2 linked regions of the Paraburkholderia fungorum genome follow. The protein of the gene in region 2 interacts with the protein of the main gene of each other region in a pairwise test. Links are inferred from orthologs where the notes say so. Each region holds a gene or a part of one and is shown on either strand. Other genes may lie near its edges.

Region 1 (8,231 bases), 2.1 Mb from region 2 along the record:
GGCTTTCGGCCACGCCATAACCATCGGCGCGAGCCGCTTCACGCGAATGCTCGCGGCCCCAGATCAGCACGTTCATGCCGAACGCCTTGCCGTATCCCGCGACCAGACGGCCGATCTTGCCGTAACCCCAGATGCCCAGCGTCTGACCGCGCAAAACCTGCCCCAAACCGAAGTTCGGCGGAAGCGCCGACGTCTTCAGACCGGATTGCTGCCAGGCCCCTTGCTTAAGGTTTGCCACGTATTGCGGAATGCGCCGCTGCGCCGCCATGATGAGAGCCCACGTCAGTTCGGCGGGTGCGATCGGCGAGCCAGTGCCTTCCAGCACGGCGATACCGCGTTCGGTACAAGCCGCCAGATCGATATGGCCGGCGACTTTGCCGGTCTGGCTGATCATGCGCAAACGCGGCAGTTTGTCGAGCAGTTGCGAGTTGATACGGGTACGTTCGCGAATCAGGACAAGCGCGTCGACTTCGGAAAGACGGCTCGCCAGCTGGCCGAGACCGCGCACGGTGTTGTTGAAAACTTTGACTTCATGGTCGGCCAGCAATTGAAAGCAATCGAGCTTACGAACGGCGTCCTGATAATCGTCGAGGATGGCAATCTTCATGGTATGTGTCTTGCGGCGCACCGTGACGGTGCGGAACGGAGTGTTATGCTGACTGTCCCACCATGTGACCCAGGTCACATGCCGGTCTGGCTGGATGCCTTACCGTAGAAGCTGCTGCGAAGAACGGCAGCGCCACGTTAAAGCTGATTGACATCGTTTTTAACAGTTTGTTGCGTGTTGAGGCAAGCCGCTTTACAGACGGTTGCAGAAGCCCCGTCAGCAGGCGTCTCCGCCCGACAAGCTGGTTGGCCCAGGTTGACCTGCGCAATTATGCGTCGAGTGGTGGAAACATCGGCGCGAAGAATTGAAATGCCTCTCGCATGCAGCGTCGCCGGGCTTGTACCGTTTTTCTATTGCTACAAAACGGAGACAGGTCGATGAATCATCCCTCATTCGAAGGACAGCCCGCTATCGAGGCGCCCGCGTGGGTCAAACACCGAAAACTGATCGACTGGGTTCAGCGGGTTGCCGCCAGAACCAAGCCGGACAGCATCGTCTGGTGTGACGGCTCGCAGGAGGAATACGACCGCCTGTGCGCACAGATGGTCGCGGCGGGCACCCTCAGGAAGCTCAATCCCACGAAACGTCCCAATTCTTATCTGGCATGGTCCGATCCATCCGACGTCGCGCGCGTCGAGGATCGCACGTTCATCTGCTCGCAACGCGCGGAAGATGCCGGCCCCACCAACAACTGGGTCGCCCCGGCCGAAATGCGCACTACGCTCGACGGTCTGTTCGAAGGCGCAATGCGCGGCCGCACGATGTACGTGGTGCCATTCTCGATGGGCCCGCTCGGCTCGCCGATCGCGCACATCGGCGTCGAATTGAGCGACAGCCCGTATGTGGTCACCAACATGCGCATCATGACGCGCATGGGTCGCAAGGTGTACGACGTGCTGGGCGAAGACGGCGAGTTCGTGCCCTGCGTCCACTCGGTCGGCGCGCCGCTTTCGGCGGGGGAGCAGGACGTCGCGTGGCCGTGCAACAAAACCAAGTACATCGTCCATTTCCCTGAATCGCGTGAAATCTGGAGCTACGGTTCGGGCTACGGCGGCAACGCGTTACTCGGCAAAAAATGTTTCGCGCTACGGATCGCGTCGACGATGGGCCGCGACGAAGGCTGGCTCGCCGAACACATGCTGATTCTCGGCGTGACGTCGCCGGAAGGGCGCAAGCATCATGTGGCGGCGGCGTTTCCGTCGGCGTGCGGCAAGACCAACTTCGCGATGCTGATTCCGCCGGAAGGTCTGAACGGCTGGAAAATCTCCACGATCGGCGACGATATCGCGTGGATCAAACCGGCTCAGGACGGCCGTCTGTACGCGATCAACCCCGAGGCCGGTTATTTCGGCGTTGCGCCGGGCACCAGCGAAAAGACCAACTTCAACGCGATGGCCACGCTGAAGGAAAACGTGATCTTCACGAACGTCGCGCTGACCGACGACGGCGACGTCTGGTGGGAGGGCATGACCGACGAGCCGCCCGCGCATCTGATCGACTGGCAAGGCAAGGACTGGACGCCGGCCAGCTCGAAGGAAAGCGGTCGCAAGGCGGCGCATCCGAACGCGCGCTTCACGGCGCCCGCGTCGCAATGTCCGTCGATCGACGCCGATTGGGAAAACCCGGCAGGTGTCGCGATCGATGCGTTCATTTTCGGCGGTCGCCGTTCGACCACCGTGCCGCTCGTCACCGAGGCGCGCAACTGGGTTGAAGGCGTCTACATGGCCGCGACCATGGGCTCGGAAACGACCGCTGCCGCTGCCGGCCAGCAGGGCGTGGTGCGCCGCGACCCGTTCGCGATGCTGCCGTTCTGCGGCTACAACATGAGCGACTACTTCGGCCACTGGCTGAAAACCGGCGAACGTCTGGAACAACTGAACGCGAAGCTGCCGAAAATCTTCTGCGTGAACTGGTTCCGTAAGGGCGCGGACGGCAAGTTCGTGTGGCCGGGTTTCGGCGAGAACATGCGCGTGTTGAGCTGGATGGTTGGCCGGATCGAAGGCACGACGCGAGGCGAGGAGCATACGTTCGGCGTGTCGCCGCACTATGACGACATCGACTGGCGCGGCTTGAATTTCAGCCGTGAGCAATTCGAGCAGGTCATTTCCGTCGATGACGCAGCGTGGCGCGACGAACTCGCGCTGCACGCCGACCTTTTTGACACATTGCAACAAGGGCTCCCGCCCGCGTTGCAGCAGACCAAACGCTCGCTCGAAGAGAAGCTCGCCGTCTAGCTACGTGAGTATTCACTCTCCTGAAAAGACCGCCTTCGGGCGGTTTTTTATTTGTGATCGATCCCCGAATAGCGATTTTTTCTGAATCCGCAATGCCGGAATGACCTTTGCATCTATTCGCACAAAAAAGACAGTTCAAGGTGCGGTGCAGCAGATTGTTTCTTTTTTCGGATCAATCGACGGTCATGCCCCACATTGGGGAGCAGAGTCGCACGAAAATTGACAATATTTCGGCTGTTGTGGGCAACTTATGCACGATTTCGCGAGTCGTAGGAGAATTCCAAGTTCGCTTCACTGGTTTTCACTAATTGTCAGGAAGCTGTAACACGGCAGGAGTTGTCCTATGGATCATTTGCAGTCGATGCGAGTTTTCGTCAAAGTGGCGGATCTCGGCAGTTTTGCCCGCGCTGCGAGCGCGATGGATATTTCCAACGCAGTTGCCACCCGTCACGTAGCCGACCTCGAAGGGCGTCTTGGTACGCGGCTGCTCAATCGCACAACCCGCAGCTTGTCTCTGACCGAATCGGGTCAGGTGTATCTCGAGCGTGCGCGCCAGATTCTCGACGAACTGGAAGACGTCGAACAGATGGTGGTCGCGCGCAATCATGAACCCGTCGGCACGTTGCGAATCGTCGCGCCGGTGGTGTTCGGGCTGCATAACCTCGCACCCGTACTTCAAACGTACGCGGAGCGCTATCCGAAAGTTATTCCCGATGTCACGCTGGTCGACCGGCAGGTCGATCTGGTCGAAGAAGGTTTCGACGTTGGCGTGGTGATCGCGCGGCAAATGCGCAGCGCGAGCATTGTCACGCGGCGTCTCACCACCGGTTGCATGACAGTGTGTGCAACGCCGGCTTATCTCGAGAAGCACGGCACGCCGACGCGTCCCGAGCATTTGCTGGAGCATCCGTGCCTGAGTCTGCCCTCTGAGTATTGGGGCGACGAACGTGTGTTCACGGGACCGGAAGGCGAAGTGCGTGTGCGTCCGTCTAACGTGATCGTCGCGAACAATACGGAAATGCTGCGGCAGTTTGCGTTGCTCGGCATGGGCATCGCGATTTTGCCGAGCTATCTGATTGGCCGTGATATGACGCGCGGGCGCCTCGTGCGTCTGCTCGGCGATTACCGCTTGCCGCAGGTCGAGATCAACATTGCGTATCCGAGCCGCCGTCACTTGCCGGCGAAGGTGCGCACGTTCATCGACCATCTGGTCGAGCATTTCAGCCAGACGCCGAACAGTCTGCTTGGCGAACAGTGGATCAAGGACGGGCTGGAGCGTCACACGACGTCGTCGTTTGATTCCGCCGACTCTTCGATGCCGCCGGAAGCATTCGACGGTGCTGAGCCGCTGTCGCGGCTGCTGGACAGCGAGTTGTCGCCGGTGTCGTCGAACCTGGCGAAGACGACGAATCGTCCTCGGCCGACGGCGTTGTCGCCGCTCTGAAAGATGGTTTAGCCGGCATGTGTCGCTGGTGAAAAAAAGGCGCAGTCACGTTAAGTGACTGCGCCTTTTTTTTGGCCATTGCGGAAGAGCGATTCAAGCAACGGGCTGGAAACAACCTGCGTTCCAGCCGTCACCGGCTCCCGATCAGGAGCCTGTTTTACGCGCTACCGCTTTCTTCGCAGGTGCTTTCTTGGCGGCAGCGGTTTTGGTCGCAGGCGCCTTCTTGGCCGCGGCCGTTTTCTTCGCCGCCACCTTCTTTGCCGGCGCTGTCTTCACGGCTACTGCTGTGCCTTCGTCGTCGGAGTCCGACTCCGCTTCCGGTGCAGCTTTGGCAGCCGACTTGGCCGCCGCAGTCTTGGCGGCAGTCTTCGCCGACGGTTCCTTCTTCTCGAACTCGAAGCCGACCTTGCCGTCGGGCTGCCGGACGAGGAACGCCTTGAAGTTGCGACCGGTGCGCGACGACTTGAAGTTGGTCAGCAGATCCGTGCGGCCCTCTTCGAGCAACTTCGCCATCTGCTCGCGGGCAATTTCCTGCTGCAAGATCACCTTGCCCGAACGGAAATCGCAAGTCTTCGGGTTGGCAACCGAGTTCTCGCAGACGTAGCTCATGCCGTGCTCGAACACGCGGCCCTTGCACTTCGGACACGCGCCGACCGGCTGCTGGTCGGAGAAATCAGGCGGTTCGCCGTCTTCGCCGCCCGCATCCTGACCGAAGTCGAATTCGAGCTTGTAGTTCTTGATTTCGTCGTCGAGCGACAGCTTCAGGATTGCCGAGAACGGACGGCCCATCTTGCTGCGGAAACCCGACAGCGGTCCGATCGTCTTGTTCTGCAACAGCTCTTCGACTTCCGGGATTTCGAACTGACGGCCGCCCGGAATCTTCGAGATCGAGAACTCGCATTTCGAGCACGCGAAACGCCGGTAGTTTTCCTTTACCTGACCGCCGCAATTCGGACAAGGTGTCTGCAACGTCGCGTAATCACCCGGGATCGTGTCCGAATCGTATTCCTTCGCGCGCTTGACGATGGTCTGCGTCATGCGGGCGATTTCCTGCATGAACGCGTCGCGCGGCAGGTTGCCGCGTTCCATTTGCGAGAGCTTGTATTCCCACTCGCCGGTCAATTCCGGTGCGGTCAGTTCCTTCACGCCGAGGCCGCGCAATAGCGTCATCAGCTGGAATGCCTTGGCGGTCGGAATCAGATCGCGGCCTTCGCGGATCAGATATTTCTCACCCAGCAGACCTTCAATGATGGCGGCGCGTGTAGCCGGCGTGCCGAGACCCTTGGCGGCCATTGCTTCGCGCAATTCGTCATCTTCGACGAGCTTGCCCGCGCCTTCCATCGCCGACAGCAACGTCGCCTCGTTGTAGCGTGCGGGCGGCTTCGTCACCAGTTGCTGGGCGGCGATCTTGTCGGTCTTGACCTTCTCGTCCTTCTGCACCGGGACGAGGTTCGCGTCTTCACCGCTGATTTCGCGGCCATAGACCTGCAGCCAGCCCGGTTCGACCAGCACCTTGCCTTCGGTCTTGAAATGATGACCGACCACTTCGGTGATCCGCGTGGTCACGCGATATTCGGCGGCCGGGAAGAACACCGACAGGAAGCGCTTCACGACCAGGTCGTAAAGCTTCTGCTCGGGCTCTGACAAATTCTTCGGCGCCTGCGCCGTCGGAATAATTGCGAAGTGGTCGCTGATCTTCGAGTTATCGAAGATGCGCTTGTTCGGCTTCACCCAGCCCTTGTCGAGCACCTGCTTCGCAAACGGCAGGTAGTTGTTGCTCTCCTTGAGCATGCCGAGCGTGTCCTTGACCGTATCCATATAGTCTTCCGGCAGCGCGCGAGCGTCGGTCCGGGGATAGGTCAACACCTTGTGCTTTTCGTACAGCGCCTGGGCAAGACCGAGCGTGTTCTTCGCCGAGAAGCCGAAGCGGCCATTGGCCTCGCGCTGAAGGCTGGTCAGGTCGAACAGTGCCGGCGACAGTTGCGTGGACGGCTTCGATTCTTCCGTCACGGTGCCGATCTGGCCGCGGCAGGCAGCGACGATCGTCTCGGCGGCAGGGAGCGCCCACAGACGCGAATCACGCTTTTCCGGATCGAACTCGTCGCGCTTGAATTTCGGGTCGAACCAGCGGCCTTCGTAGAAACCGTGCGCGCAGACGAACTCCGCCTTCACTTCCCAGTAATCGCGCGGCACGAAGCGGCGAATCTTTTCTTCGCGTTCGACGACGATAGACAGCGTCGGCGTCTGTACGCGCCCGACCGTGGTCAGGAAGAAGCCGCCGCCCTTGCTGTTGAACGCGGTCATTGCCCGCGTGCCGTTGATGCCGACCAGCCAGTCCGCTTCGGAGCGGCAGCGCGCGGCATCCGCGAGCGGTTGCATTTCTTCGTCGCTACGCAGACGTGCGAAGCCGTCACGGATCGCGCCGGCCGTCATCGATTGCAGCCACAGACGCTGTACCGGCTGTTTGGCTTTTGCGTGCTGCGCGATCAGGCGGAAAATCAGCTCGCCTTCGCGCCCCGCGTCGCATGCGTTGATCAGACGATCGACGTCTTTACGCTTGAGCAGCTTCGTCAGCACCTTCAGGCGCGACTCGCTCTTGGCGATCGGATTCAGATCGAAATGTGGCGGAATGACGGGCAGGTTGGCGAAGCTCCACTTGCCGCGCTTGACTTCGTAGTCTTCGGGCGCGGCAATTTCCAGCAAGTGGCCGACTGCCGAGGAAAGGACGTAGTCGTCGCTTTCGTAGTATTCGTCATGCTTGGTAAAGCCGCCCAAAGCGCGCGCGATGTCGTTCGCGACGGAAGGCTTTTCGGCGATGATCAGTGCTTTGGACATGACTCGATGTGAGGTTGGTAGATCCGGGTTGATGGCCTTGAGTGCGCTTTTGCTAGCGCGACCCTCGTTTGCGACCTTTGCGACCCATTAACGACCGCTTTATAGCACACGGCGCGAAGGCGGCGTGTCAAGTGCCATAAAATGCGCGCCATCATAATTGCGCGCTCTGTCATTGGGCAAGCAGCGTCAGACGTGCCGCGCGCTGTCTTGCGTAACGCTTCCGGCACCCTTTGCCGTCAAGCGCGGACGTCCGCTGATGGTTGCTCTAGGCAACCGTGAGCGCGGGCCGCAGCTTGGGCGCGCCGCTGACGCCGGGCACGGCCGTCAGGTCCGACAACATCCGTTCAACAATCGACGCCTGTGGCAAAACCGTACCGAAAAAACGTGTCGTGACCGAGTCTTCTATCAGGATGGTCGGGAAGTTCTCCACATCCAGATCGTCGAAGCGGTCTGCATGGTTTTCAATGTCGATCCATGCGAAACAGATATCCGGATGCCGGTCGGCCAGCTTGTCAAACGCGTCCCGGTATTCACGGCAGGTTCCGCACCATTCCGCGCACAGGCAGGCAACGAACAGTGTGTCGGGTTCGTTGACGCGCTCGGCAATCCGGTCTTGATCGGTGTCGAGGTTCAGCGCGGGCATGGGACGTTTTCCTTGGATACTTTGTTCAGGTGCTTTGGCGCGAATGTAGCACGGCCGATCCGGAACGGCGGTCAACCCTTATCGGCGCCAGCCTGTTTCGGGCTCGTGCGGACGAAGCGGCCGCCGGGCAGCACGGCCACCTGGCCGGCCAGTTCGAGTTGAAGCAGGGTGGTTTGCAAGGTCGAGTCCTCCATCTCGGTGCGGGCGGCCAGAATTTCAAGCGTGGCGGGGGAGTGGCCGAGCGCGATGAGGAGGCGGTGGGCCTCGGAATTGAGGGTATGGGCGGGCGCTTGAGGCCCGGATTCTTCCTCCTGCGCAGCGACGCACACGTGCGAGGCCGCCAGCCCACCCTGAATGCCTGCCGACGCGGATGCAGCAACCGGACGCTGCGATTCAGGGGTATCCCAAGGCAGCGTTTTCTGCGAAGTTCGCGCTGCGTTGACAGTCGGCCGACGTGCAAAGCCAAGT
Region 2 (7,794 bases):
AACGCCCTGTTTCAGGCTCGCGCTGATGAACGGATCGAGGTCGCCGTCGAGCACACTCTTCGTGTTGCTGATTTCGACGTTGGTGCGCAGATCTTTAATGCGGCTGTTGTCCAGCACGTACGAGCGGATCTGGTGACCCCAGCCCACATCGGTCTTGCCGGCTTCGAGCTTGTCCTGCTCTTCCTGACGCTTGCGGATTTCCGCTTCGTACAGACGCGATTTCAGCATGGCCATCGCTTCGGCGCGGTTGCGGTGCTGCGAACGGTCGTTCTGGCACTGCACGACGATGCCCGACGGCATGTGCGTGATACGCACCGCGGAGTCGGTCTTGTTGATGTGCTGACCGCCCGCGCCCGAAGCACGGTAGGTGTCGATACGCAGATCGGCCGGGTTGACGTCCACTTCGATCGAGTCGTCGATTTCCGGGTACACGAACACCGACGAAAACGACGTGTGACGGCCGCCCGACGAGTCGAACGGCGACTTGCGCACGAGGCGGTGCACACCGGTTTCGGTGCGCAGGAAGCCGTAAGCGTATTCGCCTTCGATCTTGATCGTCGCGTTCTTGATGCCCGCGACGTCGCCGTCGGTCTGTTCCAGCACTTCGGTCTTGAAGCCCTTGCGTTCGCAGTAGCGCAGGTACTGGCGCAGCAGCATGGACGCCCAGTCGCACGCCTCGGTGCCGCCCGCGCCGGCCTGGATGTCCAGGAACGCGTTGTTCGGGTCGGCCGGGTTGGCGAACATCCGGCGGAATTCCATGTCGGCGACACGTTGTTCGATGCCTTGCGCGTCGGATTCGCAGGCAAGCAGCGTTTCGTCGTCGGCTTCTTCGCGGGCCATGTCGAACAGGTCCTGCGCGTCGCGCAGGTCGTTATCGAGCGACGTGAGCTTGCCGACCGTGTCGTCGAGCAGTTTCTTTTCCCGGCCAAGGGCCTGGGCGTGTTTCGAGTCGTTCCAGACGTCCGGGTCTTCAAGTTCCCGGTTGACTTCGATTAGACGCAGTGCTTTGTCGTCGTAGTCAAAGATACCCCCGTAGCGAGTCTGCGCGAGTGCGCAGGTCCGCCAGTGAGGCTTCGATCGCGTTGAGACGTTCCGCTTCCATGTCGATCTTTTATAGCTTCGTAAAAAGACGAAATTATAGCCGATCGGCGGCCCGCGCCGGAGGCTCTTGAGCGATCCGGCGCGGGTTTGGGGTTGATTTTGCGGAGATTTTCGATGCCTGGACGGTGAAAGCGGGGCTGACGGTTTTCTGCTTCAGACGGCCCCGCTTACGTCAAACACGGCTCATTCAACTCGCCGCGTGCTCGACGATCAACTGCACCCGCGACACCCCGTTCCACGTATCGCTCGCCAGCCGGTAAGCGACCATGGTGCGGGCGGGCAGCGTATCGGTATGGTTGAACCAGATCGCGTTGAAGCGCTGACGGCCGCGCATCAGTTGCAGTTTCAGGTGCTTGTCCTTCACCAGCGCCTGCGACGCCACCTCGAATTCGCCCGAAAACACCGGCGCAGGGAAGCCTTGGCCCCACACGGCGGCGTCGAGCATTTCGACGAATTGCGGCGTGAAATAAGCGTCTTCGAGTTCGCCGTCGGTTTCCACGGTGCGCGACAGCGCGTCTTCAGACAGCCATTCGCGGCCGACCGCTTCGAACGCGGCGGTGAAGCGGGGCACGTCGGCGGCGGCGAGCGTCAGGCCGGCAGCCATCGCGTGGCCGCCGAACTTGACGATCAGGTTCGGTTCGCGCTTCGAGATCAGGTCGAGCGCGTCGCGCAGATGGAAGCCGGGAATCGAGCGGCCCGAGCCCTTGACGGTCTGGCCGCTGTCGTCGGCCAAAGCGAACGTGAACGACGGCCGGTGGAATTTCTCCTTCAGCCGTCCGGCGACAATCCCGATCACGCCCTGATGCCAGCCCGGATTGAACAGCGTGATCGTGGTCGCGCCTGCGGGGTCGATCGACGACAGGTCGTCGAGCGCCTGTTGCTGCATGCCCGCTTCGATCTCGCGACGCTCGCGGTTCATCGTGTCGAGTTGCTGCGCGAGATCCCAGGCGCGGCCGATGTCGTCGGTCGTCAGGCATTCGATCCCGAGCGACATGTCCGACAGACGGCCCGCCGCGTTCAGGCGCGGCCCGAGCGCGAAGCCGAGGTCGAAGCCCGACGCGTTGCGGGCGTCGCGCGCGGCGGCGCGAAAGAGGGCGGCGATGCCAGGCTGCATCTTGCCCTTGCGGATGCGCTGCAAACCTTGCGCGACCAGCACGCGGTTGTTGCCGTCGAGCTTGACCACGTCGGCGACCGTGCCGAGTGCGACCAGGTCGAGCAGGCCATCGAGACGCGGTTCGGGAAACGCGTCGCCGAAGGCGCCGCGGCGGCGCAATTCCGCCCGCAGTGCGAGCAGCACGTAAAACATCACGCCGACGCCCGCGAGGCATTTGCTCGGGAACGTGCAGCCCGGCTGGTTCGGATTGACGATCGCGCGCGCGGCGGGCAGTTCGTCGCCGGGCAAATGGTGGTCGGTGACCAGCACGTCGATGCCGAGCGCGTTAGCCGCTTCGACACCGTCGACGCTGGCGATGCCGTTATCGACCGTGATCAGCAGTTCCGGCTTGCCCGACGGATTGCGGGCCGCCAGCGCGACGATTTCCGGCGTCAGGCCGTAGCCGTATTCGAAACGGTTCGGCACCAGATAGTCGATCTGTCCACCGAACATGCGCAGCCCGCGCACCGCGACCGCGCAGGCGGTGGCGCCGTCGCAGTCGTAGTCGGCGACCACCAGCATGCGGCGCTTTTGCTGGATCGCGTCGGCGAGCAGGACGGCTGCGTCCTCGCAGCCTTTGAGCGCGACCGGCGGCACGAGCTTCGCAAGGCCGGTTTCGATCTCATCGGGCAGGCACACGCCGCGCGCGGCGTAAAGGCGCGCGAGCACCGGATGCAGGCCGTGGCGAGTGAGGATTTCGGCGTCGACGGGAGAACAGGCGCGCGTAACGATTTGGGTCATTCGGGAATTATTCGATGAAGAGCGAGGCAAGCACGCGCCGTCGCCAGAATTTGCGCAGATCGCCGCGCGTGACGGTCAGCGTGACCGAGCCGGTGTCGCCGCATAAGGTCAGGCCGAGTTCGGCGAGCCGGCCGGATTGCAGCGCGGCGAGCGCGGGCTCGAACCAGTCGCTTTGCAGCGCCGCGAAGGCGTCGTTCCAGCGTGCCCAGTCCTGCTCGATGTAGGGCGCGGAGAAGGGGTCGAGTTCGACGAGCGTGGGGTTTGATGCGGCGGTTGCGGTTGGGTTTCGGGCCGCGCTTGCGCTATTTGCACCGTGCCCGGCGCCTTCCCGCGCGGACCATGCGGCAAACGATGCCGGCGGTGCAGCCGTTTCGACACCGGCTGTCATGGCCAGCCCACGCGTGGCGGCGGCATCCGAGAAAACCTGCCCGAACGGGCTGCGCACCGTTTGCGCCGCGCCTTGCGCATGAAACCAGATCGAGTTCACCGCCGGCAGCCCGCGCGCCTCGCGCGCTTCGTTCACCGGATGCTCGAACCACGCCATCTGCACTTCGTTCTGCAGCTTCATCCACGCGCGCGAACGCTCGCCGGAATGCGCTTCGTGCGGCAGCCAGATTTCGATGTTGCGCCCGCTCGCGCGCAACGGCGACGCGCCCGCCAGCGTGCCGAAACCGTCGCCCGACAGATACCAGCGCGCGGGTTTCGGTGCTTCGATACGCACGCCGAGTTCTTCGATCAGCGGACGGGCTACTGCCAGCAAAGCAGCGGCGTCGGCGTCGGAGAGTTCGAGCGACGCGGGATCGATCAGCACCAGATGATCATGTGCGATACGTACGTGCACCGGTTGCACGCAGGCCCAGGTCGCCTCGCCGGGTTCGCCGCCGTCGGCGCGCAGCATGTACGGCGCGAGCGGGGCTTCGTCGGCGGCGGCTGCGTTGCCGGGCAGCGCGCTGAATTGCCGCGCCACCCAGCGCTCGTGCGGCAGCGTGCGCTGAAAATCTTCGCCGATCACCCGTTCGACCAGCGTCGCGCGCGCGATCAGGCGGTCGAGGGCGGGGCTGCGAATGTCGTGAAGGGCGGTGGAGGCGTCCGCTGCGGCAGGCAGCGCGAAGGGCAGGAGCAGATGGAGACGGTTGGCGAGCATGATGCTGCGCATTGTAGGGCAAAGAGTGTGCGAGTATTCCGCCATCGGCTATCCGCCCGGCAAAACGCGGCGGTGGCCGGCGCACCTGCCGGTCGCCTGGCCGGCGGGGCGTCGCAGCAATAGCAGCCGCGCGCGGCGGCACCGCGCACATGACGAGGGAGACCGGCATGTCGCGTGAACTCAAAACCGAGCAGGAATTGCTCGAACTGGTCGTGAAAGCGCTCGATGCAAACCCGGCGACGGCCGGCTGGATACCGACGGGTTTCCACGAAACCGTCGAGGATGAAACGGGCTGCAACTGGGACATCAGCCATCTGCACCGGGACCGTAAGGACGCGGATAAACGCGATGTCGCCAATACTGCGGCGGCAGGCGTTATCAACGGGTTGCGGGCGCGGTACAACTTGCGGTAAGCGTCTTGTAGACGGTGCAGGACTGCTGCGATCGGCGTTCGGCTGGTCAGCGAAGCCCTGACGATTGCCGCGCCGAAAAACTCCCCGTGCCGAGGGCCGATCCAGCCATTCCGCAAGCCACCTCATTCAGACGGCGTTTGCGCGAGCGGGCGGCATTGTATGGCAAACTTCGCGCTTGATCGGTAACTGTGACGGCAATCGCAGCCGCACACCATGCGTCGGAATACGGTGGCGCGCGCCTTGCTACGACGTAGCGCGCAACGCCGGAACCATCCGCGTCGCCGCCACACCAACGATCACGACGCTCGGGCCGCGCGTCGGGCGTTCCACGCCTCCCGCGCGCACTACAAGGTCGAAAAACGGCCCGGACCACGGGCCGGAAAAACGCAGAAAAGGATTCGCTTGAAATTTCCCTACGAATGGCAGATTGGCTGGCGCTATACCCGCGCCGGCAAACGCACGACCGGTAACGGCTTCATTTCGTTCATCGCGCTGGTGTCGATGTCGGGCATCGCACTCGGCGTCGCGGCGCTGATCGTCGTGTTGTCGGTGATGAACGGGTTCCAGAAAGAAGTGCGCGACCGGATGTTGTCGGTGCTCGCGCACGTCGAGATTTTTTCGCCGACCGGGTCGATGCCCGACTGGCAACTGACCGCCAAGGAAGCGCGTCAGAACAAGGAAGTGATCGGCGCGGCGCCCTATGTCGAAGCACAGGCGCTGCTGACGCGCCAGGACGCCGTGAGCGGCGTGGCGCTGCGCGGCGTCGAGCCGTCGCTCGAACCGGAAGTGTCGGATATCGGCAAGGAAATGAAAGGCGGCAAGCTGTCCGACCTCGTGCCCGGCGATTTCGGCATCGTGCTCGGCGCAGACCTCGCGACCAACCTCGGCGTGCAGGTCAACGACAAGATCACGCTCGTCGCCCCCGAAGGCACCATCACCCCGGCGGGCATGCTGCCGAGGCTGAAGCAGTTCACCGTGGTCGGCATCTTCGAATCGGGGCATTACGAATACGACAGCACGCTCGCGCTGATCAACATCAAGGACGCGCAGGCGCTGTTCCGGCTGCCCGCGCCAACCGGCGTGCGATTACGTCTGACCGACATGCAGCGCGCGCCGGAAGTCGCGCATCAACTGGCACGCACATTGTCGGGCGATCTCTATATTCGCGACTGGACGCAGCAGAACAAGACCTGGTTCTCCGCCGTGCAGATCGAGAAGCGCATGATGTTCATCATCCTCACGTTGATCATCGCGGTGGCGGCGTTCAATCTCGTGTCGTCGCTGGTGATGACGGTGACCAACAAGCAGGCCGACATCGCGATTCTGCGCACGCTCGGCGCGCAGCCCGGCTCGATCATGAAAATTTTCGTGGTGCAGGGCGTGACGATCGGCTTTATCGGCACGGCGACCGGCGTCGCGCTCGGCTGCCTGATCGCGTGGAGCATTCCGTGGCTCGTACCGATGATCGAGCACCTGCTCGGCGTGCAGTTCCTGCCGCCGTCGGTGTACTTCATCAGCGAATTGCCGTCTGAACTGATTCCCGCCGACGTCGCGCGCATCGGCATCATCGCGTTCGTCATGTCGGCGCTGGCGACGCTTTACCCGAGCTGGCGCGGTGCGAAAGTCCGTCCTGCGGAGGCACTGCGTTATGAATGACCGTTCCGCGAATCTATCCATGGCCTCTGTCGATAACACCCCGTACCCCTACGTGCTGGAAGCCTCCGGTATTTCCAAAGCGTTCGTGCAGGGCGGTCTGAATGTACAGGTGCTCAACAACACGCAACTGAGCGTGCGGCGCGGCGAAAAGCTGGCGATCGTCGGCGCGTCGGGTTCGGGCAAAAGCACGCTGCTGCACGTGCTCGGCGGGCTCGACGATCCGAGCGCCGGCCATGTCTCGGTGATGGGCAAGCCGTTCACGAAACTCTCCGAGCGTGAGCGCAACGACCTGCGCAATCGCGCGCTGGGATTCGTGTATCAGTTCCATCATCTGTTGCCCGAATTCACCGCGCTCGACAACGTCGCGATGCCGCTGCGAATTCGCCGGATGACCACCGAAGCCGCGCGCAAGGAAGCGCTCGACGTGCTCGAGCGTGTCGGTATGGGGCATCGGGCGAAACATCGTCCGGGCGAGTTGTCGGGCGGCGAGCGTCAGCGCGTTGCCATCGCGCGGGCGCTGGTCACCAAACCGGCCTGCGTGCTGGCCGACGAGCCGACCGGCAATCTCGACGGCGGCACCGCGGACACGGTCTTCAACCTGATGCTCGAACTGTCGCAAACGCTCGAAACCAGCTTTGTGATCGTCACGCACGATCCCGAACTGGCAGGCCGCTGCGACCGCATCATGCGTTTGCGCGACGGCGTGCTTTACGAAGAGCCGCCGGTTCCGGTCTAAGCGCGAATCGTTGCGCCGCCGCTAGCGAGGCCCGTCATGTGGATCGATACGCACTGTCATCTCGACGCGTCGGAATTCGATGCCGATCGCGCCGAGGTTGCGGCGTCGGCGCATCGCGTGGGCGTTGGCCGCATCGTGATTCCGGCGATCGGCCGGCAGAACTTCGAGGCGGTGCGTGAACTGGCGCATCAAGTGGAGGGCGGGGCGTATGCGCTCGGCATTCATCCGCTGTTCACGCCGGGTGCCGAAGACGGCGATCTCGATCTGCTGCGCATGGAGATCGAGGCGAGTCTGGACGATCCACTGTTCGTCGGTATCGGCGAGATCGGGCTCGATTATTTTGTCGACGGTCTTGACGATGCGCGTCAGCAGTTCTTCTACAACGGCCAGCTGCAACTCGCACGCGAATTCGATCTGCCGGTGATTTGCCACGTGCGCAAATCGCAGGATCAGGTGATCAAAGGGCTGCGTCGGCATCAGATTCATCGCGGCATCGCGCACGCGTTCAATGGCAGTTTCCAGCAGGCCCAGGCCTATATCGACCAGGGGATGCATCTTGGCTTCGGCGGCAATCTGACGTTCGAGCGCGCGCGGCAGATTCGCCGTCTCGCCGAACAATTGCCGTTCGACGCGCTGGTCGTCGAAACCGACGCGCCCGACATCGCGCCGTCGTGGATGTATAAGCAGCGCAACTCGCCCGAGCAGATTCCGGCGATCGGCGCGGGCCTCGCGGACCTGCGCGGAATGACCGCCGACGAAGCCGCCTTAGGCACAACGGCCAACGCGCTCGCAGCACTGCCCCGGCTGGCCCTTTCCTCTGCATAATCAATCTCGTTGATCTTGTGGTTCG

What was found.
Region 1: the proteins of recJ (region 2) and BLS41_RS01765 interact in binary tests that used the Escherichia coli proteins (3 or more experiments, as listed by UniProt). The link is inferred for Paraburkholderia fungorum from one-to-one orthologs.

What each region holds. Positions count from the first base shown.
Region 1 is NZ_FNKP01000001.1:385,194-393,424, forward strand. The notes cover bases 4,230-7,519. They hold BLS41_RS01765 (DNA topoisomerase III), read right to left. Parts: upstream 7,121-7,519; coding sequence 4,430-7,120; downstream 4,230-4,429. Other genes in these bases: BLS41_RS01760 (LysR family transcriptional regulator), read left to right, coding at 4,230-4,285; BLS41_RS01770 (thioredoxin family protein), read right to left, coding at 7,386-7,519. Outside these bases: BLS41_RS01750 (D-2-hydroxyacid dehydrogenase family protein), read right to left, coding at 1-607; BLS41_RS01755 (phosphoenolpyruvate carboxykinase (GTP)), read left to right, coding at 985-2,841; more of BLS41_RS01760, read left to right, coding at 3,185-4,229; more of BLS41_RS01770, read right to left, coding at 7,520-7,763; DNA-processing protein DprA, read right to left, coding at 7,835-8,231.
Region 2 is NZ_FNKP01000001.1:2,523,350-2,531,143, reverse strand. Bases 643-3,495 are described here. They hold recJ (single-stranded-DNA-specific exonuclease RecJ), read right to left. Parts: upstream 2,996-3,495; coding sequence 1,289-2,995; downstream 643-1,288. Other genes in these bases: BLS41_RS11090 (regulator), read right to left, coding at 3,003-3,495. Outside these bases: more of BLS41_RS11090, read right to left, coding at 3,496-4,151; BLS41_RS11085 (hypothetical protein), read left to right, coding at 4,307-4,552; BLS41_RS11080 (lipoprotein-releasing ABC transporter permease subunit), read left to right, coding at 4,955-6,208; lipoprotein-releasing ABC transporter ATP-binding protein LolD, read left to right, coding at 6,201-6,944; BLS41_RS11070 (TatD family hydrolase), read left to right, coding at 6,981-7,769. UniProt on the Escherichia coli protein: Single-stranded-DNA-specific exonuclease.